Regions from separate parts of the Moritella yayanosii genome, predicted to be linked through region 4. Evidence: predicted binding sites of a transcription regulator. Region 4 holds the regulator's gene; each other region holds the start of a gene.
What was found. Region 4 encodes LexA, which represses DNA repair genes until DNA is damaged. Its sites were predicted from a motif close to TACTGTATNNNNATACAGTA; they were not measured.
Positions count from the first base shown of each region.

Region 1: the regulator LexA is predicted to act here: its motif matches at 5,585-5,604, upstream of MORIYA_RS13030 (DNA topoisomerase III).
Region 2: the regulator LexA is predicted to act here: its motif matches at 2,351-2,370, upstream of MORIYA_RS08830 (DNA polymerase II).
Region 3: the regulator LexA is predicted to act here: its motif matches at 3,349-3,368, upstream of MORIYA_RS03425 (YebG family protein).

Region 1 is NZ_LS483250.1:2,809,327-2,817,437, forward strand. It holds gene torA (trimethylamine-N-oxide reductase TorA) at 1-15, opposite strand, end outside; gene torC (pentaheme c-type cytochrome TorC) at 29-1,222, opposite strand; gene MORIYA_RS13015 (periplasmic nitrate reductase, NapE protein) at 1,259-1,426, opposite strand; gene msrQ (protein-methionine-sulfoxide reductase heme-binding subunit MsrQ) at 1,765-2,391, opposite strand; gene msrP (protein-methionine-sulfoxide reductase catalytic subunit MsrP) at 2,394-3,416, opposite strand; gene MORIYA_RS13030 (DNA topoisomerase III) at 3,619-5,568, opposite strand; gene MORIYA_RS13035 (Agd3-related carbohydrate deacetylase) at 5,834-8,111, shown strand, end outside.
Region 2 is NZ_LS483250.1:1,946,228-1,954,338, forward strand. It holds gene MORIYA_RS08830 (DNA polymerase II) at 1-2,326, opposite strand, end outside; gene MORIYA_RS08835 (MFS transporter) at 2,496-4,640, shown strand; gene nhaD (sodium:proton antiporter NhaD) at 4,739-6,178, opposite strand; gene MORIYA_RS08845 (bifunctional diguanylate cyclase/phosphodiesterase) at 6,488-8,111, shown strand, end outside.
Region 3 is NZ_LS483250.1:768,595-776,705, forward strand. It holds gene MORIYA_RS03400 (NifU family protein) at 1-399, opposite strand, end outside; gene MORIYA_RS21570 (P-loop NTPase) at 392-1,744, opposite strand; gene MORIYA_RS03415 (DEAD/DEAH box helicase family protein) at 2,062-2,301, shown strand; gene MORIYA_RS03420 (TIGR00153 family protein) at 2,361-3,038, opposite strand; gene MORIYA_RS03425 (YebG family protein) at 3,387-3,698, shown strand; gene proQ (RNA chaperone ProQ) at 3,904-4,536, shown strand; gene prc (carboxy terminal-processing peptidase) at 4,649-6,649, shown strand; gene pepN (aminopeptidase N) at 6,741-8,111, shown strand, end outside.
Region 4 is NZ_LS483250.1:3,235,590-3,243,700, reverse strand. It holds gene MORIYA_RS21450 (hypothetical protein) at 1-114, opposite strand, end outside; gene MORIYA_RS21445 (methyl-accepting chemotaxis protein) at 258-416, opposite strand; gene MORIYA_RS21440 (hypothetical protein) at 451-588, opposite strand; gene MORIYA_RS15045 (Hpt domain-containing protein) at 855-1,607, opposite strand; partial or broken gene MORIYA_RS15040 (response regulator) at 1,610-1,971, opposite strand; gene lexA (transcriptional repressor LexA) at 2,317-2,940, opposite strand; gene plsB (glycerol-3-phosphate 1-O-acyltransferase PlsB) at 3,138-5,573, shown strand; gene ubiA (4-hydroxybenzoate octaprenyltransferase) at 5,680-6,540, opposite strand; gene MORIYA_RS15020 (chorismate--pyruvate lyase family protein) at 6,558-7,154, opposite strand; gene MORIYA_RS15015 (flagellar basal body-associated FliL family protein) at 7,328-7,726, shown strand; gene hldE (bifunctional D-glycero-beta-D-manno-heptose-7-phosphate kinase/D-glycero-beta-D-manno-heptose 1-phosphate adenylyltransferase HldE) at 7,813-8,111, opposite strand, start outside.

The DNA of each region.
Region 1 (8,111 bases), 430 kb from region 4:
ATTAAACATAGTCATAGTTCTCTTTGAATTAGTGAGCATCGTTGCTGTAATCAGATGAATGATTTTGTAAGTACTTCAAGATAACGTCATGTGTATCGCCATCTAAGTTTACAAAACCTTGCATGCCGGCAAACATACCAACCCACGTATTAGCATCGAAATGAGCTTCTGCTGGTTGGGTATGACAAACACTACAGGTTGTTTGGTAAGCGTCTTTCGCATAATCCCAAATATTTTGTAGATTTTCTTCATAACCTTTTTTATCCACCCATAATGTGAACGTTACTTGTTCCCACGGTAGGCCAGTTAAATCGTCTTCTTTCTTATCACCACGAATGAATAGTGATTCATCTTGTGATGCTTCTTTTGATAATGTTGCTTGCACAATATTTTTAGCAAAATCAAAATACAGTACGCGACCGTAACCTTTGGCTTTATGCCACGTCACTAATTCAACTTGCAGACGTTTACCTGATTCAGCGATCACTTTAAACTTAGTCGCAGGTGTTAGTACACCCAGATACTCAGGTTCTTTGGCATCTTTATAAAGTGGCGTTTGTACCAGCGAGTAGTACTCTTTACCAATTTCAAATGAGTGACCTTCTAGGTTTCTCGCCATTTTACCCAGTTCACTGATTGCAGACGTATCCATTTCTGGAAGCTGATGGGCAATACCTTTATGACAATCTAGGCAAGATTGATCACGCTCTGCCGCTCTACGCATTTGTACTTGCGCACGTTCAGACATTTTAGTGAAATCCATGCTTTTATAGTCATGACAATTACGACATTCGAGTGACCCATTGGCTTTGAATCGAGCCCATTCGTTTTGCGCTAGATGTAAACGCTTAGATTCGAATTTCTCTTTGGTATTAACAGTACCCAGTAACCAACCAAAGACGTCTTTACTGGCACGGGCTTTCGCGGCCATTTTGTCAGACCAATTGTGTGGTACGTGACAATCAGGGCAAGTCGCACGCACACCACTACGGTTTGACCAGTGGATCGTACTTTGAATTTCTTTATAGTTATTTTCTTTCATACTGTGGCAAGAAATACAAAATGCTTCGGTATTTGTTGCTTCTAACGCAGTATTGAAACCACCCCAGAAAATGATACCAGCAAGGAAAGCACCACAAGTAATAATACCTAAAGAGATATGCTTGCTCGGTTTGTTAAACACACGCCAAGAGCGCGCGATCATGGAAAATAATTTTTTCATTTGAGTGTTACCTGAATAGAATGTAATTGGTTAAATTTATGAATGACCAGGCAGGCCAAAAAGAATGTTACTCATCCACATAATAAAGCCATAACCAAATACACTAACGGTGGCTAGGATTGGAAATAAAAATACGGTTAAGAAGAGAAATAACTTCCACTCACCTTTTTTTTCTGCACCTGTACTGCTTGTCTGTTGTTTCATTTTAATTCCTGCAACAATGATGATCTACAAAATACGGGGTAATTATAGCGTTTAGAACAGTGTAAAGTAAGGTCACGAAGAAAAAACTGTAACAGATCAAAGAAAACTTAATTCTAAAAATGCTTTATAAAACAACGCTAAATTGCGTCAACTTGTATAAAATAACCATGAGGATGTGACAACTTATGAAAGGGTTACGTCTAATTGCGTCAACTTGTGTCAATTGATCGCTAATGATCTCATCACATAATCATTAACCTGTACTTCTCTCTCGCATAAGGCAGTGATATACCCCCTACATTAGTTTAAAAACGCCAAAATATCTATGAACTGGGAGATTATGTTTTCTTAAAAAAACAGTAAATATTGCTTAGTAACTTTATCACTACTTTCCTTCTTTGTGACAACAAGAACACCACTAATAGAGCGTATATAATAGGTTCGATCCAGCCTGATTTGACTGAAAGATAGTAATGAACAGGGGTTAAAATAGCGGCGAGATAAATGAAATTGTGTAATTTCTGCCAATTTCGTTTCATTTTACGATGCACCCACATTGGCGAGGTTAACGCTAATAACAGTAAAATTATAAACGCGATCATGCCGAGCCAAATATACGGTCTTTTTACTAATTCTTTAAGTAGTAAAGCAATATCCCAGCCCAAATCGAGCCAAGCAAACGCCACTAAATGCAAACTTGCATAAAAGAAACAATATAAGCCAACAACACGGCGCGTCGAAATTAATAAGCCTTCTTTATAACGCTTTGCTAAAGGTGAAATCACCAAGGTGGCGAGTAATAAATTTAACGCGCCTTTACCTAAAAAGTGGATCACGGCTTGCACAGGGTCGCCACCCAGCGCATCAGCATCAATGGCTAACCCTAAATATACTAATGGCATAATGGCCAGTACATGAATATAGGCCTTAAGGTAAGGCAACCGTTTATAGGTTAGCATTGGCATAATTAAATGTACCTTTTCAAATCCATACCACGATACAGGTCAGCGACTTCTTCAGCGTAACCATTAAAAGGTAATGTTTTTATGCGTTTAGAACTGAAAATACTGCCACTACCGATGCGACGTTCCGATGCTTGACTCCAACGCGGGTGATCGACTGCAGGATTAACATTGGCATAAAATCCATATTCACGAGCAGCCAGACGATTCCACGTCGTTGGTGGCTCTTTTTCTAACAAGTGAATTTTAACGATTGATTTGATGCCTTTAAAACCATACTTCCACGGCACAACCAAGCGGATAGGCGCACCATTTTGCGGCGCTAGCGTTTTACCAAACGTACCCACAGACAACATAGTTAACGGATGCATCGCTTCATCCATACGTAGACCTTCGACATAGGGCCAATCCAGACTGCCACCTAAATAAGAAGACGCTTGACCCGGCATTTGTTTCGGATCGTATAAGGTTTCAAAGGCGACATATTTGGCTTTCGAGGTGGGATTGGCTTTTTTAATAATTTCAGCTAACGAGAAGCCTGTCCACGGGATCACCATCGACCATGCTTCCACACAACGCATCCGGTAAATACGCTCTTCCAGATCCGCAATCTGGAATAAGTCGTCGTAGCCTAAGGTAATTTCTTTTTCTACCGCGCCAGTGATGGTGAGCGTCCACGGTTCAACCTTAAAGTTCTGAGCATTTTTTTGTGGGTCAGTTTTCGCCGTACCAAACTCATAAAAATTATTATGTGAGAGTACTTTTCTCTCTGGTGTCCAGATCTCACCATTGGCGTGATCTTTACTGCCAATTAATGTCAATGGCGATTGCACAAAGGCGTTCTTGCTGGCTTTGTTCTTATCACCAGAAAAAATATCAAAGATACTGGCTTGCGCTGGACTTGCTGCAGCTAAACCCACACCGACTAGGCCTAATTGCTTGAGGAATTGTCGGCGTTGCTGATAAACTGGTTCCGCAATAACATCATTTTCACTTGCTTGAGATTTGTTTTTACACTTAATAATCATTCCGTTACCTGCTTAGTTAACTTCCCATATAGTAATCATGGCCTATTTAAGAAAATTGTTCATCACAGAATTATCACAATCTCGGCACAAACAGATACCCAAGCGACTTCAAGATGTACAATCAGCAAACCAAAGGTGAGAATATTCAAGGCATAACGTCGTTTGAGGCGTTATCAATGTCATGCCCGAGCTCATTTTGCTGTTATGACTTTTTATAACTGCGCTTTTTCGCTGACTTTTTCTTAAATCGGCCACCCGCAGGTTTACCGCTCGAAAGACCACGTAAACCATCAGGCAGTGTCGCTTTCGCCTGTTCGATCATGCCTGATAACTGTTGCAATAAACCGTCCATGAAATGCTGATAACTGGCTTCTTTTTTACTGATACCATCAAGTACCGATTCCCACTGCGCCGTCATATCCGGTAAGGTCGCTGACTCTGGTAAGGCATTAATCAAGCCTTTACCCGCGTCCGTGGCTAAGATCAGTTTGTTATTACGCACCAGGAAGTTACGTCTAAACAACAGTTCAATAATGCCCGCACGCGTGGCTTCAGTGCCGAGCCCATCAGTATCTTTCAAGATCTTACGGATCTCACTGTCTTTGACATACCGGGAGATCCCGGTCATCGCCGCAAGTAAAGTGGCATCACTAAAATGTTTCGGTGGTTGAGTTTGTTTTTCAATGCATTCAGCATGTTGACACAATACCTGGTCGCCTTTTTTAATGGTCGGTAATTGCGCGGCTAATTCTTTCTCAGCTTCAGTTTGCTTGGCATTACTGGCGGCGGATTTAGGAAATAATATTTTCCAGCCTTGTTTTAAGGTCATTTTTGCTTTGGCAACAAACAAACCACCAACGATAGTTATTTCTGCAACTGTGTCGGCGTATTCATAGGGCGGGTAAAATTGACACAAATATTGCCTTGCGACTAATTCATAAATGTTTTTTTCACTGCTGTTAAGACGCTCTACACTGCTGATTTTTTCAGTCGGTACGATGGCATGGTGGGCCTCAACCTTGCTGTCATTCCAGGCTTTGCTACGTAAACTTTGATCGGAATTTACCGCTGCTTGCTGCAATGATGCACTGGTTTTAGCGATCGCGTTAATCACCCCACCACGATGATTGTAATGTTCCTTGGGTAAATAACGGCTATCTGAACGCGGATAAGTAATGAGTTTATGGCGTTCGTATAAGGCTTGGCAAGTATCTAATACTTGCTGTGCACTCATACCAAAACGTTTCGCACCATCAATTTGCAGTGAAGATAGGTTATATGGCAGTGGCGCAGCTTGTTGTTTATTTTTCTTTTCCAACTTAGTCACTTCGCCCGTTTGACCCTGGACGCGACTGACTACATTCTCAGCCAGTTTTTTGACCAGAACCCGACCATCTTCATCCATATACGGACGACAAGCGTCACTCGGTTTCCACTTGGCGGTGAACATCTCTTGCTGCTGGGTTTGTAAATGCGCCAACACTTCATAAAAAGGTTTACTGACAAAGTTGGCGATCTCGATATCACGTCTCACCACTAAACCCAAAATAGGGGTTTGTACGCGCCCTACTGATAATACCCCTTGGTAACCCACTTTTTGACCTTGCAAAGTATAAGCGCGAGTCATGTTCATGCCATATAACCAATCGGCACGTGAGCGCGCTAATGCCGACACTGATAAAGGAATAAAGTCACTGTTAGGTTGCAGATTATTCAGCGCTTTTTTCACTGCCGCGGGGTTGAGATCGCTGATCAATAAACGTTGGGTGGTATTTTTCTTTTTCGCGGGTGTTTTAAGAAATTCAATCACCTCATCCACCAGCAATTGCCCTTCACGATCAGGATCGCCAGCATGCACAAGACTGGTGGCTTTTTTTACCAGTCCTCTTAATACGGTCAGTTGTTTACTGGTATTGGGTTTTTTCTTCAGTTGCCAGGTTTCAGGCACGATCGGCAGGTGCTCTAAACGCCATTTTTTAAACGCGTCATCATAGGCATCCGGTTCTGCTTGTTCGAGCAAATGGCCAATACACCAAGACACCACATCACCGTTACCAACTTCAATATAACCTTGATGTTTCTTGTGTGGTTTCGGTAATACCTCGGCAATAGCACGGCCAAGGCTAGGTTTTTCGGCAATATAAAGTTTCATGATGTGAATAATTATGGACTGTATGAATAAACAGTTAATGTAGCGAATTTTGCTATCTAAGTCTATGGGGACGCTAGGTAATAGAAAAAATATGCAGACACGAAACCTTACAATCATAGATGATAAAATATTAAAATACCACAAACGGCATTTTACACTACTAATTTTCATGTCTACACTTAAAAATGTTATTTCAAACGTAAAGATCAACACTTAATAACGCCTTCTACAGTCATCTATTTTTAAACATTAACGGAGTAACATTATGCTACTAAGTAAGGTGCGAACCACGATACCAAGCAAAATTAACTTGTTATCAATTATGTTCTTACTATTACTGTTCGCGGCCAGTGCCAGCGCCACACCAATTGTACAATTGAAACTACTGATCATTACCACTGGATCGGCCGAGCAAGATCAAGGGCTTGATTTAATCGATGATATGCTCGATGAAATGGGTGTGCCCTACGATGTCCTCGATGCAACGCAGACAACACTAACAACCGATTTGTTAGTGACAAATAGTCAGGGCAACTACAACGGCATTATTTTAACCGATAGCTCGTTATATAATTGGGGGAGTGGCAGTGTCAATGGCTCTGCATTTACATTAGACGAATGGAAAATATTACACGCTTACGAACGCGACTATCAGGTACGCGAATCGGTATTATCAGGCTACCCGATGTCAGGAGAATATTTCCGCGTCACTTATGATTTAGATTATGGTATGGATATGACCTCTATGTCCGCTGGTTTTTCCTTTACCGGGGTTTGGCAACTCGCTAATAACAATGATATATTTGAATACGTCAATAAGACCAATAACCTCCAAATTACCGATTACACCATAGCTACACATCCAAACTTTGATCCAGATGGTCCCGTTGTCACCCCGCTACTCACCGATAAAACATCAGGTAAGATCATGATATCGACGCTGGTATATGCTGACGGCCGCCAAGTGTTATTTTCAAGTATCACCAATGCCAAGTATTTGCTTTATTCACAAGTATTAAACTACGAATTTTTAAATTTTGCCACACAGGGGGTATTTATTGGTTCTAGGTATATTTACCTTGCCGCCCACATCGATGATGTATTCATCCATGATGAACTGTGGAACCCAGCAACAAATACCACCACAGGCGAGAAACGTTACCGTAATAGTGCCCACGATATCGACAATATCGTCAGGGAAAATAGCAAGTTTATGGATCAATACACCAACTTAAAGAATTTCAAGCTCGACCTCGCCTTCAATGGTGTCGGTGCAGCCCAAGCATCACCAAGCCCTGTTAGCTTGATTTCGACAACAGCACTGTCGATTAACTCGGTAGACCAAGATAGCAATCAAACTGGCGGTAATAAAATCAATGTCGGTACATCGTCATCGATGCGAGAACATGGACTATTACAATTCGAATTGCCGGATGAGATCAGCAATAATGCGGCAATTGCAACACTAAAATTAACCACCAAGAAAGTAAAAGGTGGTACCGAAGAAAGTACCGGTAGCATCTGCCTAATGATAGAAACATGGACCAATGAAGCAACATGGAATGCAAGAAATGCAGCGAATGCTTGGTTATCATCAGGCGGCTCTTTCGACCCCAATTATTGCATTGTTTATACCGTTAACAGAAATCGAATTAACCTTAATATTACCAGCTTAATTAATCACTGGAGAACCACGAATTTACCTACATTTGACTTACTTATTATGGCTGACAGTGGCACCCTCATTAAAGTATTTACCAGCGAGGAAAAGAAAGAAAGTAAACATCCTAACTTAAAAATCAGCTTCGCCGCTAATGAGCCACTAACAGATGCGATCGTGACCAATAGAAACGAATTTCGATTTTTAAACCATACCTTTACGCACCGGGATATGTATAAAAGTTCAGGGGCAACTTATGATATTGCGTTTCAAGAAATTAATGACAATATCGAAGTTTGGCAACGGTTAGGGTTTCCAGAATTCACCACCGCGACTCAAACCCTGGTGACAGGTAATAATTCCGGCTTAGAGGATTCAGAGGGGTCCAACCAAGCATCATCGATATTTGTTGATTACCCTGAAGGTCATAACCCGGCATTATTTGATAGTATGATGGACCTCGGTATTCGTTATATGGCATCAGATATATCCCGTCCAAATCAAGATATTCCTTCTTATGTCCCAGAGACAGATATTTTACTACTGCCGCGTTATCCAACCTCTTTATTTTATAACGTCACTACACCAGAGGAGTTAACAGACGAATATAATTATATCTTCTATGAGCGCCACATTGATGCGGGTGATAACCCCTGCACAATTTCGGGTGCTATTTGTCAACCACGCAACTACAGCGAGATCTTGGCGGCCGAAGCACAAACAACCTTCAGACATATGCTGACCTTCCGCCCTTGGCCACATTACTTCCATGCAACTAATCTACACGATTATGGTAACGGAGATACCCTGCAATATGATTGGTTATATGCAGTAACAGATTACTTTAATCAGTTACTTAACTTACCGATCATAAATATGGATT
Region 2 (8,111 bases), 1.3 Mb from region 4:
GATGCTCGACCGCTTCAGGGCCATTCAGGGTGAGCACATAACTGATCCATGCTTTATGTTGATAACGTAACGGTTGCCCTAATTGACGATTTTTTTCATCGGCGGCGCGCGCTGCTTTTACGTGGGGCGGCACGTTTTTCACATATAGCGCTAATTCTTGGCGCAAACGTTTACGGTAAACCAGCTTGTCGTTAAATTCACCCGCTAAGGTTTTCTCGACAATTTCCAGCACGTAATCTTCGACCGCAATATTATGGAATACCCGATGGTATAACTCCATCTGGAACATCTTAGCTAAATCTGTCCAATCGGTGCGTACGGTTTCCAGCCCTTTAAAGATCAGCTTTTCCCCGTCTTTAGTATGCACTAATCCGGCATAACGTTTTTTACTGCCTTTATCCAAACCACGGATGGTGGGCATTAAGAACTTGTGATAATGCACTTCGTATTCAATATCTAAGAAACAATCGATATCGTAATCTTCACGTAATAGTTGCTGCCATTGTTGATTAATATACGCCGACAGTTCTGCACCCATGCGGTCGGCTTGTAAACCGCGATCAGCTGACGACCCACTATAACCGTCGGTAAATTTAGCCGCATCGAGTAATACAAACGTGGAATCGGTATCACCGTAAATCACTTTATATCCCTGCTCTTCGATCCACTTTGCTGTAGTTTGCATGATCTCTTGCCCACGCATGGTGATCGACGAGGCTAAACGGGTATCATAAAAACGACAACCTCCGGATCCTAATACCCCATAAAACGAATTCATTAAGATCTTAATGGCTTGCGAACGGGCGGCATCGTTGTCACGTTTGGCTTGATCACGCTGCGCCCACAGTTCGGTAATAATATCGGGCAAGTAATGTTTATTCCGATCAAACAACCCACCACGAAATCCGGGGATTGCTTCAGTTGGGTTTTGCACGCCTTCTAACAGTCCCACTGGATCAATTTTGAACGTGCGGATAATCGACGGATACAGACTCTTAAAATCCAGTACGATCACGTGATCATACAAACCCGGGAAGGAGTCCATCACATAACCGCCAGGGCTTGCCATTACCCCACTCTCACGTAGATTAGGGGCGATATAACCAGCGCGGTGTAACTTAGGCAGATACACATTGGTGAACGCCATTACCGAGCCACCGTTACGATCTAATTCTAATCCGGTTAACTGCGAGCGTAATAACAAGAAATCCAACAATCGGGTTTTAACAAAAATATCCCACACTAATACGCAATCTTGCAGGTTGTATTTTGCTAGCTTGACCTTGTTAAAATGAAAGTCGTGGTTGATCTGTTCCATGCGATTATCAACATCATCAGTATCTTTACCAACACCGAGTATTTCTTGCGCCACATTTTCTAAACTAAAGCTGGGGAAGTTATAGGTGGCGGTTTTTAGACTATCAATGCCATCAACCACTACCCGACCATGTAAGGTTAAAAAGCCTTGTTGTTGTGGGGTCCGGCCGTCACGCCAATGCAGGTTTTGACCACCGCGACCCAGCGCTAATTTAAGGTTATGGAATGTGGCACGTTGGGCTAATAAACGGAAATCAAAGTTAATCACGTTCCAGCCAATAAAGATGTCGGGATCATAACTGATCACAAAGGCTTGCAATGCCAGTAATAAACTTTTTTCGTCAGCAACCCAATGGATTAACAGCTCGCTTTCGGGATCTTGCGCTACGTCTTTCTCAGGTGCTTCGCCAATCATGTATACCCGTTTAAAAGGCTGGCCGTCAGGGCAATAAGCAGGGCTAAATGAATACAAACCAATAGCGTACAGTTCACCGTGTTCTGAGCATTCTATATCCAATGAGATCTGTTTAATTTTGTCAACTAAGTTGTCTGGTAATGCCGCAGGTTTAAGCTGTGCTTGTTGCAATTCAACATACCCTTTGCGTTGCACTGGCGTACCCGTGAACTCAACCGCCCCTTTAACAAACCGCTCCATTAAGTAACGTTCTGCTGGGCGAATGTCTGCTTCTAAAACCGTGACCAGCTTACGTCTCAATAACTCTTGTGCACGGTGAAAGTCATGCGAGGTGCGGAAATAAAAGGCACTCATGAATTCTAAATCAAAACTGCGCATTTTCAGATCTTTATAAGTAAAACGCGGGTTCAATTCACTTAAACAAGCTAAGGCTGTGGTCAGTTGATCTTGAGGAATGAACATCACCAGCGGTTGGGTTGCTGGGATCAATTTAACCGCACCCATTTCAGATGCTAACCAGTAACTTAATTCATTGTACCCATTACGATCACGGCTATGGCGCGATAATAAAAAACCCAGATATGTAGCTGACAAAATTAACCAGAAAAAGTAGTTTAAGACTGGTTAAGTGTACAGCATTTTTAGAAGCGTGAAAATATTTACACAAAGACGTAATCGGATATCATAATTTGTTGATTGTATGTTATAAAGCTTACTATGAAAAATCAATAACTTTAGATTAAATCGATAAGAGAATACGCCTGTGATCACAACCCTTAAACCTTTCATATTACTGCTCATTAGTGGCTTCTTGCTCATGCTTGGTTATGGTTTGAGTAATATCCTATTGCCTGTACGCATGCAACATGACGGTATCAGCGTCGAGAACATAGGTATCATCTTATCTATGCTGTCAGTGGGCTTCTTACTGGGTGCTATCTATAGTCGCACGCTATTACAACGGGTTGGTCACATTCGCATATTTGCCATGTGCGGTAGCTTAACCTCGGTGGCTATCTTACTTTCAGGTCTGTATCCAGAACCATTAATGCTAGCCGCGATGCGCATACTGACTGGGTTTTGCATCGCCTGTGCCAACGCCACACTCGATAGCTGGTTAAGTCATAGCGCCACAGAAGAAAACCGTGGACGAATATTATCGATTAACCAGATGATGATCATGTCTGCGCTATTCTCTGGGCAATTTTTGTTAAACGTGGCACCCGTCACCGATGTCACCTTGTTTGTTATCTCCGGTATTCTGTTTAGTCTTTCTATCACCCCTATTGTCATCAGCAAGCAACAAGGTCCGCAGATTGAAGACAGTCAGTCCATGTCCTTAATGACCATTATAAAACTGTCACCACTCGGGGTGATCTGTTGTTTTTATGGCGGGTTTCTATATGCCGGTTTAGTCAACATGTTGCCTATCTTTGCCAGTGATAATGGTATTCAAGGTTTCAATTTATCCATCTTCATGGGGGCATCTATCTTTGGCGCCATCGTTTTTCAATATCCAATAGCCTATTTATCCGACCGTTTTGACCGTCGTAAAACCATGATTGGTATGGTGTTAACCATTGCTGTGTTGTCTTTATTGGTACCGCAACTGATTAATTCATCGCAATTTAATCTCACTTTGTTAACGATTTCTGTCGTGATGGGGCTAACTGCTTGCCTCTACCCTATAAGCATGGCAGAAACCTTCGATAAAGTATTAAGAGAGCAGATCCTTGCGGCAATGGGCGCCTTGCTAGTCATTTACGCACTGGGCAGTATTCTGGGACCCAATCTCGCGGCTATCGTCATGGACATGTTTGGCAGTGCCGCATTATTTGCATTTATTAGCATCACGGCCATGACGTTACTGGCGTTGATCATTGGTAATATGTTCAAGCAGCCAGCATTACCGCGCGATGCACAAGAAAACTTCATCATGCAAACCCCATCTGGAGTGGCATCAGAACTGGATCCTCGAACTCAATATGCCCAACCTTCTTTTGAACAAACCTCAGAAGTCGAAGTAGCGATAAGTTTAGCCGCTAAAAACCCAGCCGCAGCGGTCAACATGGCAAAATCATTGGCGATACGCGATCCGAATAATGCCTCAAACCTAGCCGCAGCATTAAGTACCATTGATGAAATTGATATCAGTCGACTGTATCAATCGATCACCGCTGCCGCACCCGAAATGAGCATTCATATTGCCGAAGCATTAACCAATGCATCGCCTGAACAAGCGGATGAATTAGTTGACTGGATCACCACCGAATATCCAGACCAATTTACTAATATTGTGGTTGCCATTGCTAACTCAATGCCAGACAACGGCATTGATATGATTGAATTAGCAGCCGAGAATATGGTTGAAGAATACCCTGAAGAATTATTAGAAATGACCGACCAATACATGACTAATCTATCTAACTTGTTAGATGAAATGCGTCCTGTTGATCGTACTGCAGCTGCGTCTGAACAGACCGCAGCTGAGCTGTATAGCCGTTTAACCGATGTATCGCCAGAGCAGTCTGCCGAGTTAGCCTTAGCGGTATCTGAAGCCTTACCAGAGTCATCGAACGTAGTGGCCGAGGCCTATGTGACAAATCTTATCGAAGCAGAGCAAGCAACACCCGGGGATACCACCGCTAATATTGAAACGGCGGTCAATGAATACGTCACTCAAATTGCTGACACTATTCCGGAATACGCCGTTGATATTGCCAGTACCATGATTGGTTCTGTCCCAGACATCGCTTCAGACATGGTCGAGATCTTACAATGTTCTGATGTGTTCGATGACAGTGATTTGAGTATGTCGATCAAGGATAAACCAGAGCATGATGCGCTAGAAGCACAATTGCAATACGCAGTACAGACGCAAGCAGATGAGATGGATAAGAATAGTTAATAACTAGAGTTAAAACAGACTAAAAAAGAGTTGATACCGAAATAAAAAACACTAACCAAACACAATGTATTTGGTTAGTGTTAGCTTAACATTACAAATTAAAACAACGCGTCATTCAGCCATAAATGGCAAAGAATCGACGCGATGTAACCCAGTGCAATCACGGGCGTCCAACGTAAGTGTCCTGCAAACGTATACAGTCCACGTGCTTGACCCATCAGCGCCACACCAGCGGCAGAACCGATAGACAGTAAACTACCGCCCACGCCCGCTGTTAACGTCACTAATAACCATTGCCCCAGTGACATATCAGGTTGCATGCTTAATACCGCAAACATCACCGGAATATTATCCACAACCGCCGATAACAGACCGATTGTAACGTTGGCAACCGTGGTGTCCCACGTGCCGTACATGATGCCAGAAGCCAGACTGAGATAACCCATAAAGCCTAAACCGCCCACACACATGATCACGCCGTAGAAGAATAACAAGGTATCCCATTCGGCTTTAGCAACCTTGCTGAAAACATCAAATGGCACGACACTACCGAGCTGTTCTAAGGTTTTTTCATCATTCGCTAATTCAGCTTTCGCACGTTTACGCTCTAACGAGATTGGCAGCGTTTTACGCAAGAAGTAACCGAAGAATTGCAGATAACCCAGACCTGTCATCATGCCTAATACTGGTGGCATGTGTAACACGCTGTGCGCCGCAACCGCAGATGCAACAGTCAACAGGAATAACAACACAATACGTTTGGCTCCACGCTTGGTATGTACTGCTTCTTTTACACCAGATAACTTGGCATTTTTAGGAATGAAGAACGTCATGATCGTCGCAGGTACGATGAAGTTAACCACCGATGGTAAGAATAACGCAGCGAACTCATTAAATTCAACCATGCCCTTTTGCCATACCATCAGGGTTGTAATATCACCAAATGGGCTGAACGCACCACCCGCATTCGCGGCAACTACGATATTAATACAAGCAAGGTTAATAAACTTCTTGTCTTCCCCTGCCACTTTCATTACCACCGCACACATAAGCAGAGCCGTGGTTAAGTTATCGGCAATCGGTGAGATAAAGAATGCGAGAATACCGGTTAGCCAAAATAAGCCCCTCAGATCGAGACCTTTACCTAACATCCAACTGCGCAGTGCATCAAATAACTGACGCTCTTCCATCGCATTGATATAAGTCATCGCAACCAGTAAGAACAGCAATAGTTCGGCATACTCTAACAGGTTATGCCTAAATGCGGCCTCGGCTATATCTGACATGCCTAAGCTAGCATAGTGCCAACCAATCAGCGACCAAATAATACCCGCCGCCACCAGCACAGGTTTTGATTTTCGTAAATGTAAGTGCTCTTCCGCCATTACCAGCAAGTATGCGCAGGTAAAGATAATTACAGCAAAATAGCCTATTCGGGACGTAGTGAGATCAACGATTTCCCCACTGCCACCGGATGCAAACGCAAACGTTGCAGGTGCCAATCCAAACAAAATAACTAAAATAAGCTTCATTGCCATGTTATGTGCCTTCCCTCTCCAAATGATAAAAACCTGTATAATGTATGTTAATAAATTGTTTTATGCTATTAGCAAAATCGATTTTGGTGAAGTAATTAATAATTCCCCAGTGGCTCGCAGCTAGCGATACATTAAACAACGCTGATTCAGACAATTGGTTCCTACGTCAAGATATTGTAGAAAAACCAACCTGTTCTAGCCAAAAAAGAGTAGTTTTCTGATTTTATTAAGCCAGAACACCTTTCTTTTTATATCCGTTTTTATTATATTGCTAAGTTCTCCTAATCAACTGTAAGCTATTCAATACAAATGACTCAAGATCTTAAAATACTGCGGTTGATAAAAATAATTCCCCCTATCATTGTCATTATCTTCGCTAGCTTGGTTAACGTGATTATTATTAGCAATAATCGAGCAACACTGAAAGATGATATAAAAACACTTCGCCAAGATTTTATAAAAACAGAAAAAGAGTTAGTAACGTCTCAGGTTAAGCAGCTTGTTCAGCAAATAAATTACGAAAAAAACAGTACTAGAGCCTTATTAAAAAAAGAAATTAAAGCACGTGTGTATCAGGCCCATCGCATTGCTACGACCATTTATGAAGCAAATAAACATAAATCCGAAGTCCAAGTAACTAAATTAATTACCGACGCCTTGAGAAGTATTCGCTTTAACCAAGGACGTGGTTATTATTTCATTTATAAAACCAATGGTCTTAATATCATGCACTCGACACTGCCTGTAATCGAGGGAACTTCAAAGTGGGATTATCAGGATATAAAGGGGAACTACGTTGTCCGTAACATGGGACAGTTAGCGAAAAGTAAGGGCGAAGGTTTCTCCCGATGGTGGTTTGAAAAACCACAGAACAAAAATAAAGATTTTGAAAAAATTGGTTTTAGTAAACATTTTTCACCTTATGATTGGTTCATCGGTACAGGTGAATATGTAATAGATGTAGAAAATGACATTAAACAACGTCTATTACAGCGCATTTCACAGATAGATTATGGCACCAATCGTTATATTTTTGTTATCGATTATCAAGGTAACTATTTAACGCATTACACAAAAGACCACAAAAAAAATAGCAACCCTAACAATCAATCACTTAAAACAATTAAGAGCATTATAGATGTGGCTAAGCAGGGGGAGGACTACCTGTATTATACCAGTGCAGTGATGCCAAGCACCGCTAAACCCGCAGATAAAATTAGCTATATTGTCGGGTTATCAGACTGGGAATGGGCAATCGGCTCAGGGGTCTATATTAGCGAAATAGAAAATTACCTTACCACACGTGAAAAAGTGATTAGCCAACAACATAAGGATCAGTTATCCGACATTTTATGGCTAAGTTTATTCGTCACTTTATTTTTTGTTACCTTGTCGCTTTTCTTAGCTAATTATTTAGGCCGTCGTTTTGCCTTGTACGAAAAACAAATTAGCACCGATTTTTCTGAATTAAATAAAGTTAAAGAGCAATTGCAATATCAAGCATTACACGATTCGTTGACGAAACTGCCAAACCGAATATTACTCGATATTCAAATAGAACAAGGCATTGCTCTCTCAAAGAAAAACAATAATAAATTAGCACTGATGTTTGTCGATCTCGATGATTTTAAGAAAATAAATGATCTATATGGTCATTCTGTTGGCGATCAATTACTCGCGAGACTCGGCACTATATTTAATCAGATGTTATCTGCAGGTGACAGTGTAGCTCGTTTTGGTGGCGACGAATTTATTTTTTGCTTCCCAGAGCTAGACAATTTGGCCGATGCAGAGAGAAAAGCAAAACGCATATCCGAGATCTTCAAACAACACTTTGTTATTAATGGTAAATCAATTTACTCCAGTTGCAGTATCGGTGTAGCTATGTATCCAGATGATGGTGATGCCAGCGAGCAGCTAATTAGTAAGGCTG
Region 3 (8,111 bases), 2.5 Mb from region 4:
CAGCAGTGCCTGAATAACAGTAATAAGCTCTGCATCTGACCTTCTTTGCATACCGGTTTGTGTGTCAGTGTGAATATACATCTCCAAGATAGCTGGCACGCCAGTCAACAGCTGTGCGCGGATGGCTGTGCCGATGGCGGCTTTTAGTCCTGACCACGAGGCGGTCGGCTCCTTGCAGATGGTCACTATGCTCTCGGCAATGAGCACGTTGGCTACGCCGGGGAGTACAAACAATTGCTCGCCTAGCGGCGAACCGGCAGCTCGTTCCTTGTTGGCGAAGAAGAAGGGGCCGCCAGGATGCAAAGTACGGCTCACGATGAACTTGCACGTGTCGGGGTCAGCGATCGAAGTCTCCGCACGAATGCTGATCGGTTGATCCGCAAGCAGGAAATCAGACATTTTCAACGCTCCTCGCCGCAGCGTCCGCGCCTAATGCACGTAGGTCGTTAAACGAATATATCCCGCTGTTATGGCCGTCGCTCCAATCGAACGTGATCGCGTAGTTGCCGACGCTCATGATCTGTCGTGGACTCACATCAGATCGTATCGTCTTTGGATCGAGCAGCTTGCGTCCGCTCATCTCCTCGATGCAGAGGGCGCAATGACATGCCAAGCGCAGGTCTCGGACGTCGAAGTCGTCGCGATGACCGTCTTCCCAGAGGATAGATAAGGTACGCGGATCGCGCCGCAGGAAACCGATCGGGGTCTTCTGTGATCCAGCAGGCCGCGCCGCGTCTTCCATCCAGCCAGGCGCGCCCTCGTCGCTGTCCCACTTCCACACAAAGGGTTTCAGCACGGTAACCGCCTCGTGCAGCTGCTCCACCAGCGCGGTGGCGATGGAGGCATACACCTTGGCGCTGACCGACGTTGGCTGGTCCGCCACGATCGGCCGACCCTCATCACCGGAGGTAACGACATCGATATCGAGAGGTAAGGCACCCAAGAAGGGGACGTCGAGCTCTTTGCTCATCTGCTCGCCACCGCCGTGACGGAAGATATCCGTGTTCTCGCCGCAGTGAGGGCAGGTAAATGTGCGCATGTTCTCGATGATGCCAAGGATATTGACCTGAACCTTCTCGAACATCCGCAAGCCTCGGCGGGCGATCTTTAGGCTCACGGCCTGTGGTGTTGTCACGATAACCACGCCCGACAGCGGCATACTCTGTGCCAGCGTCAATTGGGTGTCGCCGGTACCGGGCGGGAGGTCGAGAATCAAATAGTCCAGCGATCCCCATTGCACGCCGCCGACGAACATATTCAGATATTTTCCTACCATCGGCCCACGCAAGACGGCCGGGTCGTCGTCTCCGGTGAGCATGGCCATCGATACAACTTTCAGACCGTGCCGCAGTGCAGGGATCATCTTGCCATCCGGGGTCATCAACGGCGGTTTATCTGTTTCGATACCGAGCATACCGGGAATACTTGGTCCAAGGATGTCTGCATCTACGATTCCTACACGCGCCCCGAGTTGTTGTAGCGCGAGCGCCAGATTGACGCTCACTGTAGACTTTCCGACGCCGCCCTTGCCGCTGCCGACAGCAATTATATGACGTATTCCGGGCATCCTTTCAGCGCTAACGGCCGATTGGGGTGACGCGTTTGGCGTTTGGCGTTGATTATGGTCAGTAGTGTGCATGGCTAAATTCCTGATATTTTTAATTAACGGTGGAGCAGATAACGGGGAGCTCTTCCGCCAGAAAAACAACCAATCCCAATTTTTGTGCCTATTACGAATTTTCAAAATACCTCCGCCGCATGCGCCTGTTCATCGGCATGGTAGTGGCGCACGGATCTTGGTGATGGATGGCCAACAACGTGTGAGTTCAATTTGATTAACTTCAGCTGTTCGATACGTTATCTTCTACAAAAATGGCGTTAATCGGGCACACTGGTTAGAAATCGACGTAAAATACATTGGTCACATACTCAATATCAAACCGTGTGGCGGCGAGTGGATCATCCTTCGCCATACTTTCAGTAATGCGAACCATACCCTTTAAAGTATAAGCACTAAGCCGTTCCTGTCCAGCTGTGGCTTAGTGCAATAACGCTAAGCCTGTGAACACCAAGGGGCAACCGCTAAATCAAATTGAATTCTTTGGTATATTGAGACCTGAGCAGCAGAATGCTGTCGATGTCATGGCTGCACATGATACGGGTATTTTGCACGCGCCAACTGCTTTTGGGAAAACGGTTGCCGCTATTGGCTTAATCGCTAAACGACGTTCCCATTGCGTTGGCAATGTCGTTAGCGCCAATACCCTAGGTCATAAAAAAGCCGACCCCAGCAGCAAATAAAACAAGAATTGTTCCGTAACTCGTGAGTATGTCCATTTCCAGTTACCTTGTATTATCTTTTATCGGGCTAGCATAATCTCCAAACGTGCACCAACACGTTCAGCCAAATCGGCAAGTCCGCCTACCCATTCGATGATTTGGTATAAAAATATCACATCAACAGGATCTAAGTTTTTTTCTAGTGATAATAAAGAACGTCGTAATTTAATTTGCAGAGAATCAGTGTCGTCTTCAATTTTATCGAGTTGATAGATCATCTTTTCGACCAGATCAACTTCACGACCTTTAAAGCCGGTTTCTAATAACTCATCAAGTTCATTGATCGCATCCGCCGCTTTATCGGTAGCATCGAGACAGACGTTTAAGAATTCAATAAAGGGTTTGGATATTTCATCAGGGATGTGTAATTTACGGCCAATTACCCGGCCAGCAATATCTTTGGCCTTGTTGGCAATTTTGTCTTGTTGAGTAACGAGTTCCAGCACATCAGAACGTTGCACTGGCATGAAGATATTTTTGGATAATCCGAGGCGAATTTCGCGCTTTAGCTTATCCGCTTCTTTTTCCAATTCAGAGATTTGTTTGCGGATCTCTTCTGCTTTGTCCCAGTTGTTCTCGATACAAGCTTGGAAAAACGGTTTTAAATGATTGCTACAGTTGGCCACCAGCCGAATATGTTGTTCGAGTGGTTTCAGAGGCGATTTAGCAAACATATTCAGTATTAAATTTCTTGCCATAATTTAATCCTTTGAAGTATTGGCCTAAAAATGACTGCGAACTAAAACTTTGATTCAAATATTAAGTGCATAAATCAGAGGTTATAGATTAAGGTTGATCAAAAATATTTTTGGTTAACCTTAAGTAATTAATTTACACCATAAATGCAAAAATGACGATAGTGTGTAACCTTTTTATATGAATTTTCCTTAATAATGGTAACTCACGAAATCTTATCCAAAATCTTTATGGATAATGGTATAGATGCAGACCGCATATAATTAGATTAAATAATTATCAATCACTTGAATAAATCAGAAATACTAAATACACTGTCATAATATACAGTGTATTTAGAGGGTGGGCTCATGGCCGTAATAGTTAAGTATGTAGTTGAACGAAATGGTGTGGAAAAAATGACGTTTACAAGTAAAAAAGAAGCTGATACATACGATAAAATGTTAGATGTAGCCGATGGTCTTACTGACTTGATCAGTTCATCATCACTTGATATGGATGATCGTCTTACTGAAGAGTTATCATTATATTTGGCACAAAACAGTGCATCACTACAGATAATATTGAAGGGTGGTAAATTAAAAACGCCTGAAGTGAGCAAAGAAAAGACACCAAAATCGAAAAAGGTGTCCAAAAGCACGGTAGAAAAAGAAGCGGCTTAATCTTTCATACGATTAAATATTGTTTGTCAAAGCATGAAAAACCACCGGTGTGGTTATTTTTCAACACCTTTTAGGGTGAAGTTAACGGATTAAAGATAGCATTTAATTGCAATCGCTCTATAATAGCGATAAATTTTATACATGCGATATAGCAAGATTACGGTTTTGTTATATCTGAACAATTAGAAGTAATTTAAGGTCATTCATGGAAAACATTGAAAAGCTAAAAAATAGCAAAGAAGTTATCGCTTATTTGGTAGAAATATTCCCAAAATGTTTCACTGCAAAGGGCGAAGCTAAACCGCTAAAAATTGGCATTTTTCAAGATCTGGCTGAGCGTCTTAAAGAAGACCCTAAAGTTAGTAAAACATTATTACGTACGGCTCTTCGTCAGTATACTGCAAGCTGGCGTTACCTTCACGGCGCGAAAAAAGATGCTGTACGAGTTGACTTAGATGGCAACGACGCAGGTGTTTTAGATGCTGAGCACATCGAGCATGCACAAAAAACACTTGAAGAAAGTAAAACCAAATTTTTCGCTGAACGTAATAAGAAAAATGCAGAACAGAAGGCCAACGCTGAAAAGAAAAAGCCTACTGTTAAACAAGCGCCTAAAAAAGTAGTTAAAAAATCTGCGCCTAAAGCGGATCAAAAACCTACGATTAAAGTTGAACGTCCAGTAAATGAGTCGGAACTTAAATCAGGCCAATCTGTCAAAGTTGTAGTTGGTAAAGCACCGGTACAAGCAACTATTGTTGAAGTATCTAAAGATAGTGTTCAAGTTGAACTACTATCTGGACTTTCTCTAAAAGTAAAAAGAGAGCACCTATTTGTATAAGCAATAAGCGTGTTCTAAATTTTTAGTAGTTGAGTGTTAGCTAAATATATGAAAATGAGCTAGTACTTGACTATTATTAATTTAGCGTTACTTATTCTCAAAAGGATTTTTAATGAAAAAAGTTTTAACACGAACTTTTATCAGTGCTTCGGTACTATTAGCCACATATGCGCACGCATTTGAACCTGCTATATCAATTAAAGAACTCCCTACATTAAAGCAAGAAGCTCAGCATTCTGAAGCCAGTAAACGTCTCGTTAATCTTTTCACGCGTTCTCATTATAAATCGGTTGTTTTTGATGATACTTTTGCGGTTGAAGTTTTTGACCGTTATTTAAAACAGCTTGATGCTTATCGTACAATTTTTTTGCAGAGTGATATAGATAACTTTAAAAAGTATGCGCTGTCGTTCAAGAAAGATTTCCGTCAGGGTCGTCTTGCACCTGCTTATGATATTTATACTGTGGGCTTACAACGTCGTTATGAACGATTTGCCTTTGCATTATCCTTACTTGACACTGAAATTAAATTCGATACAGATGACGAATATTATTTCGACACAGCTGAATCAGAATGGGCTAGAACGACAGCACAACTTGATGAACTATGGCGTCAGAAGGTTAAGTACGAAGCACTTAATTTAAAGTTAACCGGTAAAGACTGGCCCGAGATAAAAAAATTACTGCATAAGCGTTATGATACTGCAATCAAACGGTTAAAACAGACACAAAGTGAAGATGTTTTCCAAACATTGATGAACTCGTATGCACGGAGTATCGAGCCGCACACGTCCTACTTATCACCACGTAGTGCTGATCGTTTCAAAACAGAAATGAACCTTTCTTTAGAAGGTATTGGTGCTGTACTGCAAACTATTGATGATTACACCGTGATCCGCTCTTTAGTCGCTGGTGGACCGGCAGACGCAACAAAACAATTAAAAGCTGAAGATAAAATTGTTGGTGTCGCACAAGACGATCAAACAATTGTTGATATTGTCGGTTGGCGTCTAGATGATGTCGTTGATAAGATTAAGGGCCCTAAAGGTACCAAAGTACGTCTTGAGATTGTGCGTGGTGAAGGTGCAAGTGCCAAGCACAAAATTGTGGAAATAATTCGTGACAAAGTACGTCTAGAAGACCGAGCTGCAAAATCCAAAATTATTGATGTTAATGGTGAGAAGGTTGGTGTTATCGAAATTCCAAGCTTCTACGATGGTCTAACTAAAAATGTGCTTACTGAAATAACTAAGCTAAAAAAAGACCAGGTTAGCTCTATTATTATCGATTTACGTGATAATGGTGGCGGCGCTTTAAAAGAAGCAAACTTGCTTTCAGGATTATTCTTTGATTCAGGTCCAACTGTACAAGTGCGTGATGCCAGAGATAAAGTTAATGTATTAGAAGACCGTGATGGCAAAACTTACTACGATGGCCCGCTTGTCGTATTAGTTAACCGTTATAGTGCTTCTGCATCTGAAATTTTTGCCGCGGCATTACAAGATTATGGTCGAGCATTAGTTGTGGGAGAACAAACATTTGGTAAAGGTACTGTTCAGCAGCATAGAACCTTAGCGCGTTTATATGATCTATACGACAAACCTATTGGTAGTGTGCAGTATACGATCTCTAAATTTTACCGCATTAATGGTGGTAGTACTCAGCTACGCGGTGTGCTGCCTGATATTACCTTTCCATCGGCTGTAAAGCCAGAAGACACGGGTGAATCAATTGAAGAGAATGCATTGGCTTGGGATAAAATCCATAAGGCAAATTACCAGCAATCGCTGGCTCTGCAATCAATACTTAATAGTTTGACACTAAAACATAATAAACGTGTTGCAGTAAACCCTGAATTTAGTTATATCCAAGAAGATATTATTAAATATAAACAAGAACTTGATGTCAAAACCATTTCTTTAAAAGAATCTGTGCGTATGAAAGATCGTGAAAAGAACGAAGCAATTCGTTTAAATCGTTTAAATGAACGCTTAGAACGCAAGGCATTACCTGCGGTAAAATCGTTAGATGACAAACCTGAAGATTTTGAATTTGACGATGCATTCCTGTTAGAAACAGCCAACATAGCCATTGATTTAAGCAAATCTAGCTAAACCACTTCTATTTTTACTCCAAGTGCAGCGGGCAGCTGCACTTTTTTTTCTCTATTTTACGTCTCTATCCGTCGATAGATTAGGACTATAAATGACAATTACGCCTAATGCTAAGTATTTAAAAGACTATACAGCACCAAATTATTTTATTGATAATATCGATCTCGACTTTAATCTCGATGATCGTAAAACTAAAGTTGTTGCTATTAATAAAGTACGTCGTAGTGGTAGCCATAATGATCCGCTTATATTAGATGGTGTAGACCTAACGTTACTGGTAGTTTCTATCGATGGTCATCAAATTGATAATTACTTAGTTAAAGATAACCAACTGATCATTTCTGATTTACCTTCTGAATGTGTATTAATCATTGAGACCGAGATTAACCCTCTGGAAAACACCAGTTTAGAAGGCCTCTATAAATCAGCTGACGCATTCTGTACACAGTGTGAGTCTGAAGGTTTCCGCAAAATCACCTATTATCTCGACCGGCCAGATGTGCTGGCTGTTTTTAGCACCAAGATCACGGCTGATAAAGCAGCATTCCCATATTTATTATCTAATGGTAATTGTATTGATCGTGGTGAATTAGATAATGGCCGTCATTGGGTACAATGGCGTGACCCTTATCCGAAACCCGCGTATCTGTTTGCTTTGGTGGCGGGCGACTTTGATGTATTAAGCGATAATTACATGACGACGTCTGGGCGTGATGTGAAGCTAGAATTATTTGTAGATAAGGGCAACTTATCGCGTGGTCATCATGCTATTGAATCATTGAAAAAGTCAATGAAGTGGGATGAAGATCGTTTCGGTTTAGAATACGATCTGGATGTCTACATGATTGTTGCTGTTGATTTCTTCAACATGGGCGCAATGGAAAATAAAGGCCTTAACGTATTCAATTCTAAGTATGTATTAGCGGATGCGGCAAGTGCTACTGATGTTGATTACTTAGGTATTGAAGCGGTAATTGGTCATGAATATTTCCATAACTGGACGGGTAATCGCATTACTTGTCGAGATTGGTTCCAGTTAAGCCTAAAAGAAGGCTTAACTGTATTCAGGGACCAAGAATTCAGTTCTGATCTTGGGTCTCGTGCCGTTAATCGTATTCAAAACGTTAAAGTGTTACGTTCAGCACAATTCCCTGAAGATGCAGGCCCGATGGCACACCCAATTCGTCCGGCCTCAGTCATTGAAATGAATAACTTCTATACCGCGACTGTGTATAATAAAGGTGCTGAAGTTATTCGTATGATCCACACGTTATTAGGTGAAGCTAACTTCCGTGCGGGTATGGATCTATACTTTAAACGTCATGACGGACAAGCTGTTACTTGCGATGATTTTGTCGCATCCATGCAAGATGCATCAGGTATCGATCTGACACTCTTTAAGAATTGGTATTCGCAGTCGGGTACACCGCAAGTCACGGTTACTGATCATTACGATGCACAA
Region 4 (8,111 bases):
TGACTGCTGTTTGAACTGTTCCGCGGCAGCTTTCAGTTTATCAACAAAGATATCTTGTTCGGCATGTTCCTCTGTAGATAACAACTCACTACAGGCCAGTAATACTTGTTTCATATTCTCCGCTTGCAATATATTATGTTTCGATAATTGGCTGATAATATCTTCAACCTGCAGACTTCTAACTGTGCAAATTTAATTAATTCTTGGTGTAACCGCGCTTGTGTCACTTGTGCTCTGATCTCCTCATTAAATTTATTTTAAGTATCCGATAATAATCGAATTTCTTGTGCTACAACGGCAAAACCACGACCCATCTCACCAGCCAGAGCCGCTTCAATGGCGGCATTCAAGGAAAGTAAATTAGTTTGACTAGCGATTTTCTGTGCATTATCAACAAGCCCATTAATATTATTCATTTGGCTTTCCATCACTGTGATCTTATTTACCGCCTCATTGCTTTGCTCTACTGACATACGTAATAGACAGCGTCAACGGTAAACGGATCGAGAAACAACTGCCTTCACCCGCCGTCGATTCAATTTTAATATCACCACCGAGCGATTCAATGTTACGCTTTACGACATCCATACCAACCCCCACGCCCAGAGATATCACTCACCGTTTCGACGGTTGAAAAACCAGACGAAAATATAAATTCATCGATTTGATTATCACTATAACGCTGATCTTTATTCGCGATACCCTTTTCAATAGCCTTGGCATGGATCTTCACTTTGTTTAACCCTCGGCCATCATCTCGGATCTCAACAATAATCTCACCACTTCGCCAACCATAGTTAATTAAAGCATCGACTCTGCTAACACCTTATTATCAGTAGCCAATGCCTCACTTGCTATTGATTGAGATCGCATACCTGCGCTGTAATGGTAATGGTTGATTCATCTTCGACCCACTCAAAGGCTTCTTTTATTTGCACTTCACTTACCTGACTGATTAATTCAAGATCCCAAGTTACATAGATATCTTCAGGTGATAAATTATTCCACAAAGGTACATTGTCAAGTTTAGGCATCACCTTAAGTTCACCCATATCTTGTAACTCAACAAAAATTAAACGCGGCTCGTTACCTTGTTTTAAAATATCTTGCCCGGGAACAAAGTGAATCAACCAATCACCATCGTCGAGTCCCTTCATCGCTGGCGGCTTCGATTTAGCGAGCGGCTCATCCCCCGTAGATAATACGTCCTGATTAACATCACGTTGTAAGAATTGATTATATTGCTGCTTTAGGCTTTCTGCCGCATCAGGAATTGATTCCGAATCATCAGCTAACAGTTGGACCCACGCTCTTAAACAATCTACTGTTTGTAAAAAAAGGTTAATATGACCATCGATAAGGGGCAGTCTTTCTGCGCGAAAATCATCAAGTAAGGTTTCGGCTACGTGGGTAAATGCCGTTAATTGATGAAATCCGAATGTGCCTGCACCGCCCTTAATTGAGTGAGCGACTCTAAAAATGGTATTAATGACTTCGCTATCTACCGAGCCAGGATGTAACTTTAGCAGTTCAGCTTCCATCACCTCCAGTCCTTCTAGGCACTCTTCAATAAACACTTGTTGAAACTGTTTAAGATCAATATCCATGCTTACCTCAATACTTTTTTGACAGTAGCAATGAGTTTTTCTGGGTTAAATGGCTTCACTATCCAGCCTGTTGCACCTGCAGATTTGCCTGCCATTTTTTATCTGTATCCGATTCCGTCGTTAACATTAGGATTGGCGTAAATTTATACGCACTTTCACTACGTAATTTACTGATTAAGCTAATGCCGTCCATCCGTGGCATATTAATATCTGAAATAATAAGATCAAAGTTTCCGCTTTTAGCTTTTGCTAACCCATCAACACCATCGACGGCAGAGTCCACCTGGTAACCCGCCTGTTTTAAAGTAAACAGCACCATTTCACGAATGGATACCGAATCATCTACCGCTAATATTCGTTTCATTACAGATCCTCACATTGATGCATAATTAAAGTCGGTTTCAAATCCTAACGCTTTCACCACCGTCATAAATTTCTCCGATGGCGATAGGGTTTTGTTCCATAAACTAATCCTGTATTTACGCAAACGTCACAGAAAATAAATTCATTAATTATTTTATAACTCGTGTTGAGTATAGGAAAAGATTTTATAAATAAGCAGGCAATACAAAGAACTGTGATCTGAGAACAGAATTGGAAATGGTTTCTATAAATTACAGCATCATCGGGAGGACAAAATATAGAGATAGAGATAGTCAATAATGAGAATATTAACTATCTCCCTTCAAAGTAGCTGAGATAAGTGTGATTACATCCAGTCTGTATTACGAATAATACCGACAGCAACCCCCTCAATGTCAAAACTTTGGCAATTTAAATCGACACGTATTGTGCTCATTTCATCATTTTCAGGATGTAATAAAATTTCATTGCCTTGTTGCTCAAAACGTTTAACGGTGACTTCATCATCAACACGTGCAACAATAACTTGGCCTTTACTGACATTTTTGGTTTTATGTACCGCCAATAAATCACCATCCATAATACCAATGTTACGCATGCTCTCACCGCGTACCCGCAATAAAAAATCTGCATTTGGCGTGAACATCGATGGATCGATATTGTAGTGCGTTTCAATATGCTCTTGCGCTAAAATTGGTTCGCCGGCAGCAACTTGTCCGATTAAAGGTAAACCCTTATCATTGCTGGCGTCTTCAGCATTAACCAACAAGCGAATACCACGTGAGGTGCCCGCTAGAATTTCAATATGACCTTTTCGTGCTAATGCTTTTAAATGTTCTTCCGCCGCATTAGGTGAACGAAAACCAAGTTCCTTCGCAATTTCAGCTCGGGTCGGTGGCATACCAGTATTTTTAATATGTTGTTTAACTAATTCAAGTACTTCTGCTTGTCTTTTTGTCAATGCTTTCATCATGAACCCTAACTGGTTTTATATACAGTTTCTTGTAATTATATACAGTAATATCAAGTTTGCAATATTAGTAGTGGGGATATCTGGAAAATAATGAATTAATCGCTGACCGACGCTTAAACACAGATTTATGACTACACATCTGATATTATTAGAGTAAGCACTCTCGCACTTTAATCAACAGAATGATACCACTTATGCAACAAACACCGTCAATGTTAATTCGAAGTTTCGTTAACGGCTTAGTTAAATCTCAATACGTACCAGACAATCCAGTTGATGCACTAAAGTTAGATTTAACGCGTCCTATTGTTTATGTTTTGAAAACTAAATCGATGACAGATCTGGTCGCATTACAACGTGCCTGTAAAGAACGAGGCTTACCAGACCCTCTTACGCCAATTAAAGTGAATGGCGTCATCATTCCCAGTTATGTTTGCTTAGATAACCCTGCGCCACTGTTTGGCCAAGTAAAAGATAAAAACGTGTTTTTTAACGAATTTCAACAATTATTACGCTTACACAAAGATGATAAAGTCCTTGATATTCAGTTAATGCCCGTCTCATTATTTTGGGGCCGCGCACCGGGTAAAGAAGGTCAAGTACCACTACTGTCATTAGCGAACAGTATTTCTCCAAGTCGTTTACGGAAAACCCTCATTGTTGGCCTTAACCGCAAAGACAACTTAGTCCGTTTTAATAAACCCGTATCACTACGTTTCATGGCCGATCAGCATGGTAGTGATGAAAAACTTGCGCAAAAATTAATTCGTGTCGCCAAGATCCACTTCAGTCGTCAAAAACTAGCCGCATCGGGACCGAAACTGCCAAATCGCTATCAATTATTTGAACAACTGCTGCGTAATCCAGAAGTTAAAAAAGCCATCCAAGTTGAAATCGAAGAACAAAAAATTTCAGCGCAAAAAGCGGAAAAACGGGCCCATGATTATATCGATGAAATTGTCAGTGATTTTTCTTATAAATTTGTAAAAAACACCAGCAATTTTCTGGGCTGGATATGGAATAAGATCTACAGTGGTATCAAGGTTAACAACGCCGAACAAGTGCGTAAACTGGCCGCTGATGGTCATGAAATTGTCTTCATGCCTTGCCATCGCAGCCACATGGATTACTTGCTTATTTCTTATGTTATTTACAATGAAGGCTTGATCCCCCCACACATTGCCGCCGGCATTAACCTTAATTTCTTCCCTGCTGGACCGATGTTCCGTCGTGGTGGTGCATTTTTCTTACGCCGCACGTTTAAGGGTAATAAACTCTATGCAACAATCTTCAGAGAATACCTCAGCTTATTATTCTCAAAAGGTTATTCTGTTGAATTCTTTACTGAGGGTGGCCGCAGCCGTACCGGCCGTTTATTACCACCAAAAACCGGCATGCTTAACATGACGTTACAAGCGATGTTAAGAGATCAAAGCCGACCGATTACATTAGTTCCAGTATACCTTGGTTACGATCATGTGATGGAAGTGAGTACCTACGTAAAAGAATTATCCGGTGCCCATAAGAAAAAAGAAAGTGTATTCCAAATATTTGGGATCGCCAAAAAACTTAAAAATTACGGCCAAGCATTTGTTAACTTTGGTGAGCCAATCAACCTTAACCAATATTTAAACAAACACGTGAAAAACTGGCGTGATGACATGAACATGCCCGTTGATGAACAACCTGCTTGGTTAAACCAAACAACCCGTGAACTCGCCAATCAAGTAATGGTGAATATCAACAGTGCAGCGGCAGTAAACGCCTTAACTATTTGCGCATTAATTTTACACGCTGCGCCACACAAGGCATTGAGCCGAGAAATTTTAGTTAAACAAATTGATAGTTATTTAAAGCTATTGCGTAATAATCCATATAGCGAATTCAGTACCTTGCCGGAAAACAGTGCAGAAGAAATTCTCGACCAAGCGATCGCACTGAAAAAATTCACCGTACGTGAAGATAGCTTAGGACAAATGCTATCTATGTCATACGAACAAGCGGTGCTATTAACTTTCTACCGGAACAATATTTTACACCTGTTTGCACTGCCGTCATTAATTGCTGCGTTAGTGACAGAGAAAGCGCAAACCAGTATAAAAGAAATTAATGCCAAGGTTTACCAACTGTACCCGTTAATTCAAGCTGAGCTATTCTTGAAATATGCCGCAGATGAATTGAGTACGTGCGTCTCTAACACATTAGCTGAAATGCAACAACAAGGTTTAATCCGTAATCAAGAAGGGGTAATCACACCGGTAACTGAACGCCTGATGTCGATCAAATTACTAGCAGCAAGTATTCAAGAAACACTACAACGTTATGCCATTGTACTGACCGTATTAGAGCATGACCAAGTGATTGAAAGAACAAAATTGGAAGATCGCAGCCAGCTGATTGCAGAGCGTTTATCCTCGCTTAATGGCGTCAGTGCACCGGAGTTCTTTGATAAAAAAGTATTTGCTATCTTTATCAATAAACTGCAAGAATTACATTACTTGTCAGATGCAGGTACCGTAAAAGCAGATAAGATCAGTCCGCTCGCGAATGTTGTGCGAGGTTTAACAACCCTCGAAGTAAAACAAACAATATCGGATGTGATGCTGAGTCAGCAATCTAACGAAGTCTAAGCGATGGGTATTTCGTTGATATAACGCGATCTTTGTATTGCTTATGACCAATAACAAAAAAGGAGCTGCGGCTCCTTTTTTGTTATTGGTCATAAGCATTAAACACTTACAAGTAGCTTAAAAACAGACTCACAAATATAACCATACCAACATAATTATTATGTAAAAACGCCTTAAAACAAGATGCTCTGTCACGATCAACAATCAATTTCTGCTGATAAACAAACAAGCCAGCGACTATCGTTAACCCCATAAAATACACGTTAGGTAATACTAATAACCACCCCAGCATACCAAGGCATAATAAGGATGATAACTGTAATAAACCGACAATCAATTTATCCTTCTCGGCAAATAATATCGCCGTAGACTTAATACCAATCTTTAAATCATCATCACGATCCACCATGGCATATAAGGTGTCATACGCCACGGTCCATAAAATATTAGCGACAAATAATAACCATGCATAATTCGGTACTAAATCTAATTGCGCCGCAAACCCCATCGGAATAGCCCAACCAAATGCCATCCCTAATACCACTTGTGGCAAGTGCGTATAGCGCTTCATAAACGGATAACACGCGGCAAGACCCACTGCCACAAACGATAATATTATCGTCAATTTATTCATGGTGAGTACGAGCAAAAATGCCAATAAAGTCAAGACAAAGAAAAGTATCAACGCCGCACGACTCGATATACGTCCAGCGGCAAGCGGTCTATTCTCAGTGCGTTTTACATGAGCATCAACACGTCGATCGGCAAAATCATTGATAACACAACCTGCCGCGCGCATTAAGATCACGCCCAATGTAAATACTAGCAATACATCTAATTTTGGTAATCCTTCCGCCGCTATCCACAGCGCCCACAACGTAGGCCACAATAACAACAGGGTACCAATTGGTTTATCTACACGAGTAAGCTGGATGTAATCTTTCATTTTGACAGTCATGAACGACATATACTTAACGTCCTTTTTTATTTATATGCCAATGCATCGGGTAAAAACACTTCGGATACCAGTAATAATTTCCCACCGAGCAGGAAACATGAACGCCGACCAAATAATGATGTTTTCAGGCTTGACGTTAACTGGCAAGATAAACCATATACGTTACTCTGAGCATCAAACTCAGCAATTTCAATTTCACTGCGCTGCATATCGGGAGCACTAAATAACACACTACCTAATGACCGATTACCTAATTTATCTAGTTCACCACCAGGCGCTGTCAACATATTAAGCGGCATCACACTACGCGCAAAAACCCAAGGGGTACCGTCCAGTTTTAACAGTACTTCACGCACAAAACCAACATTTTCAACTAAGTTTAATTTTATCTTTTCATCATCAGATAATGGATAATTGCCTTCCGTTAATATTTCAACCGTAAATTCCTGACAATATTGTTTCAGTCTTGCTGTTAGTGAACCAGTATCAACTAACCAATCATAAAGGCGCGCAGATAGTCTATCTTCTAATATGGTAGGCCATCGCCATTTAGACTCACAGCCAATCGGATAGTTTGGTAACGACAACGAACTTATTCGCTTCTTATTTATATTTTCAGACATAGTATAAATTACTTTTTTAACAACAAGATCAGGCGTAATTATCTGCTATTCAGCTCAAAATTGTAAGCAAGGACGCAACTTGTTGGCTGATTTATGTCATTAATCAATTGAAAATGAGTATACTGAGTCACAACCTTGTTTTTTCATCTCTCATTTTACGAAGGATACGGTAAATGAATAAATTATTCTGGCTATTAAGTATGCTCACAGCTCCACTCTCCACCGCCGTATCAGCTAACGATCACCAACCTGTGTATATTTATTTCGGTTTAGAACCCGATATTATTACTAACTACACCAGTGAAACGAACAAGATTGGTTTTATCAGTGTCGCTGTAGAATTTATGCTAGCTGACAATAACGGTTTGGATATTATTGAAATGCATGAACCCTTGATCAGAGATAAAATAATTTCATTATTGGGTCAACAATCACCTCAGCATTTACGTTCCCTGACTGGTCGAGAAGAGATCAGAAAAGAGATCCAAAATGAAGTGAACAACTTACTGAAACAAGAGACTGGTGAGGCCGTTATTGAAAATCTATTATTTACCAAATATTTATTAATGTAATAAAAAAGGAGTACGCCGCGTCGCCTACTCCGTATCCATTTACTGCGTCAAAACAATCAACTGATCGCTCATTATCTTAAATAGCATTAACCTTTAATCGCATTAATGATCGCAGTTGTAGAGCAACCATCTTCAAATTGTAAAATGTTAACCTTGCCACCATTCGCTAATACTTGTTTATGCCCAGCGATTTCTTCCACTTTGTAATCGCCACCTTTAACTAATACATCAGGTAGTAATTCAGAGATTAAACGCTCAGGTGTTTCTTCTGTAAATTCCACAACCCAATCCACAGCACCTAAAGCAGCAAGTACCGTCATCCGACGAGCACAAGTATTGATCGGACGACCAACGCCTTTCAACCCTCGCACAGAAGCATCCGAAT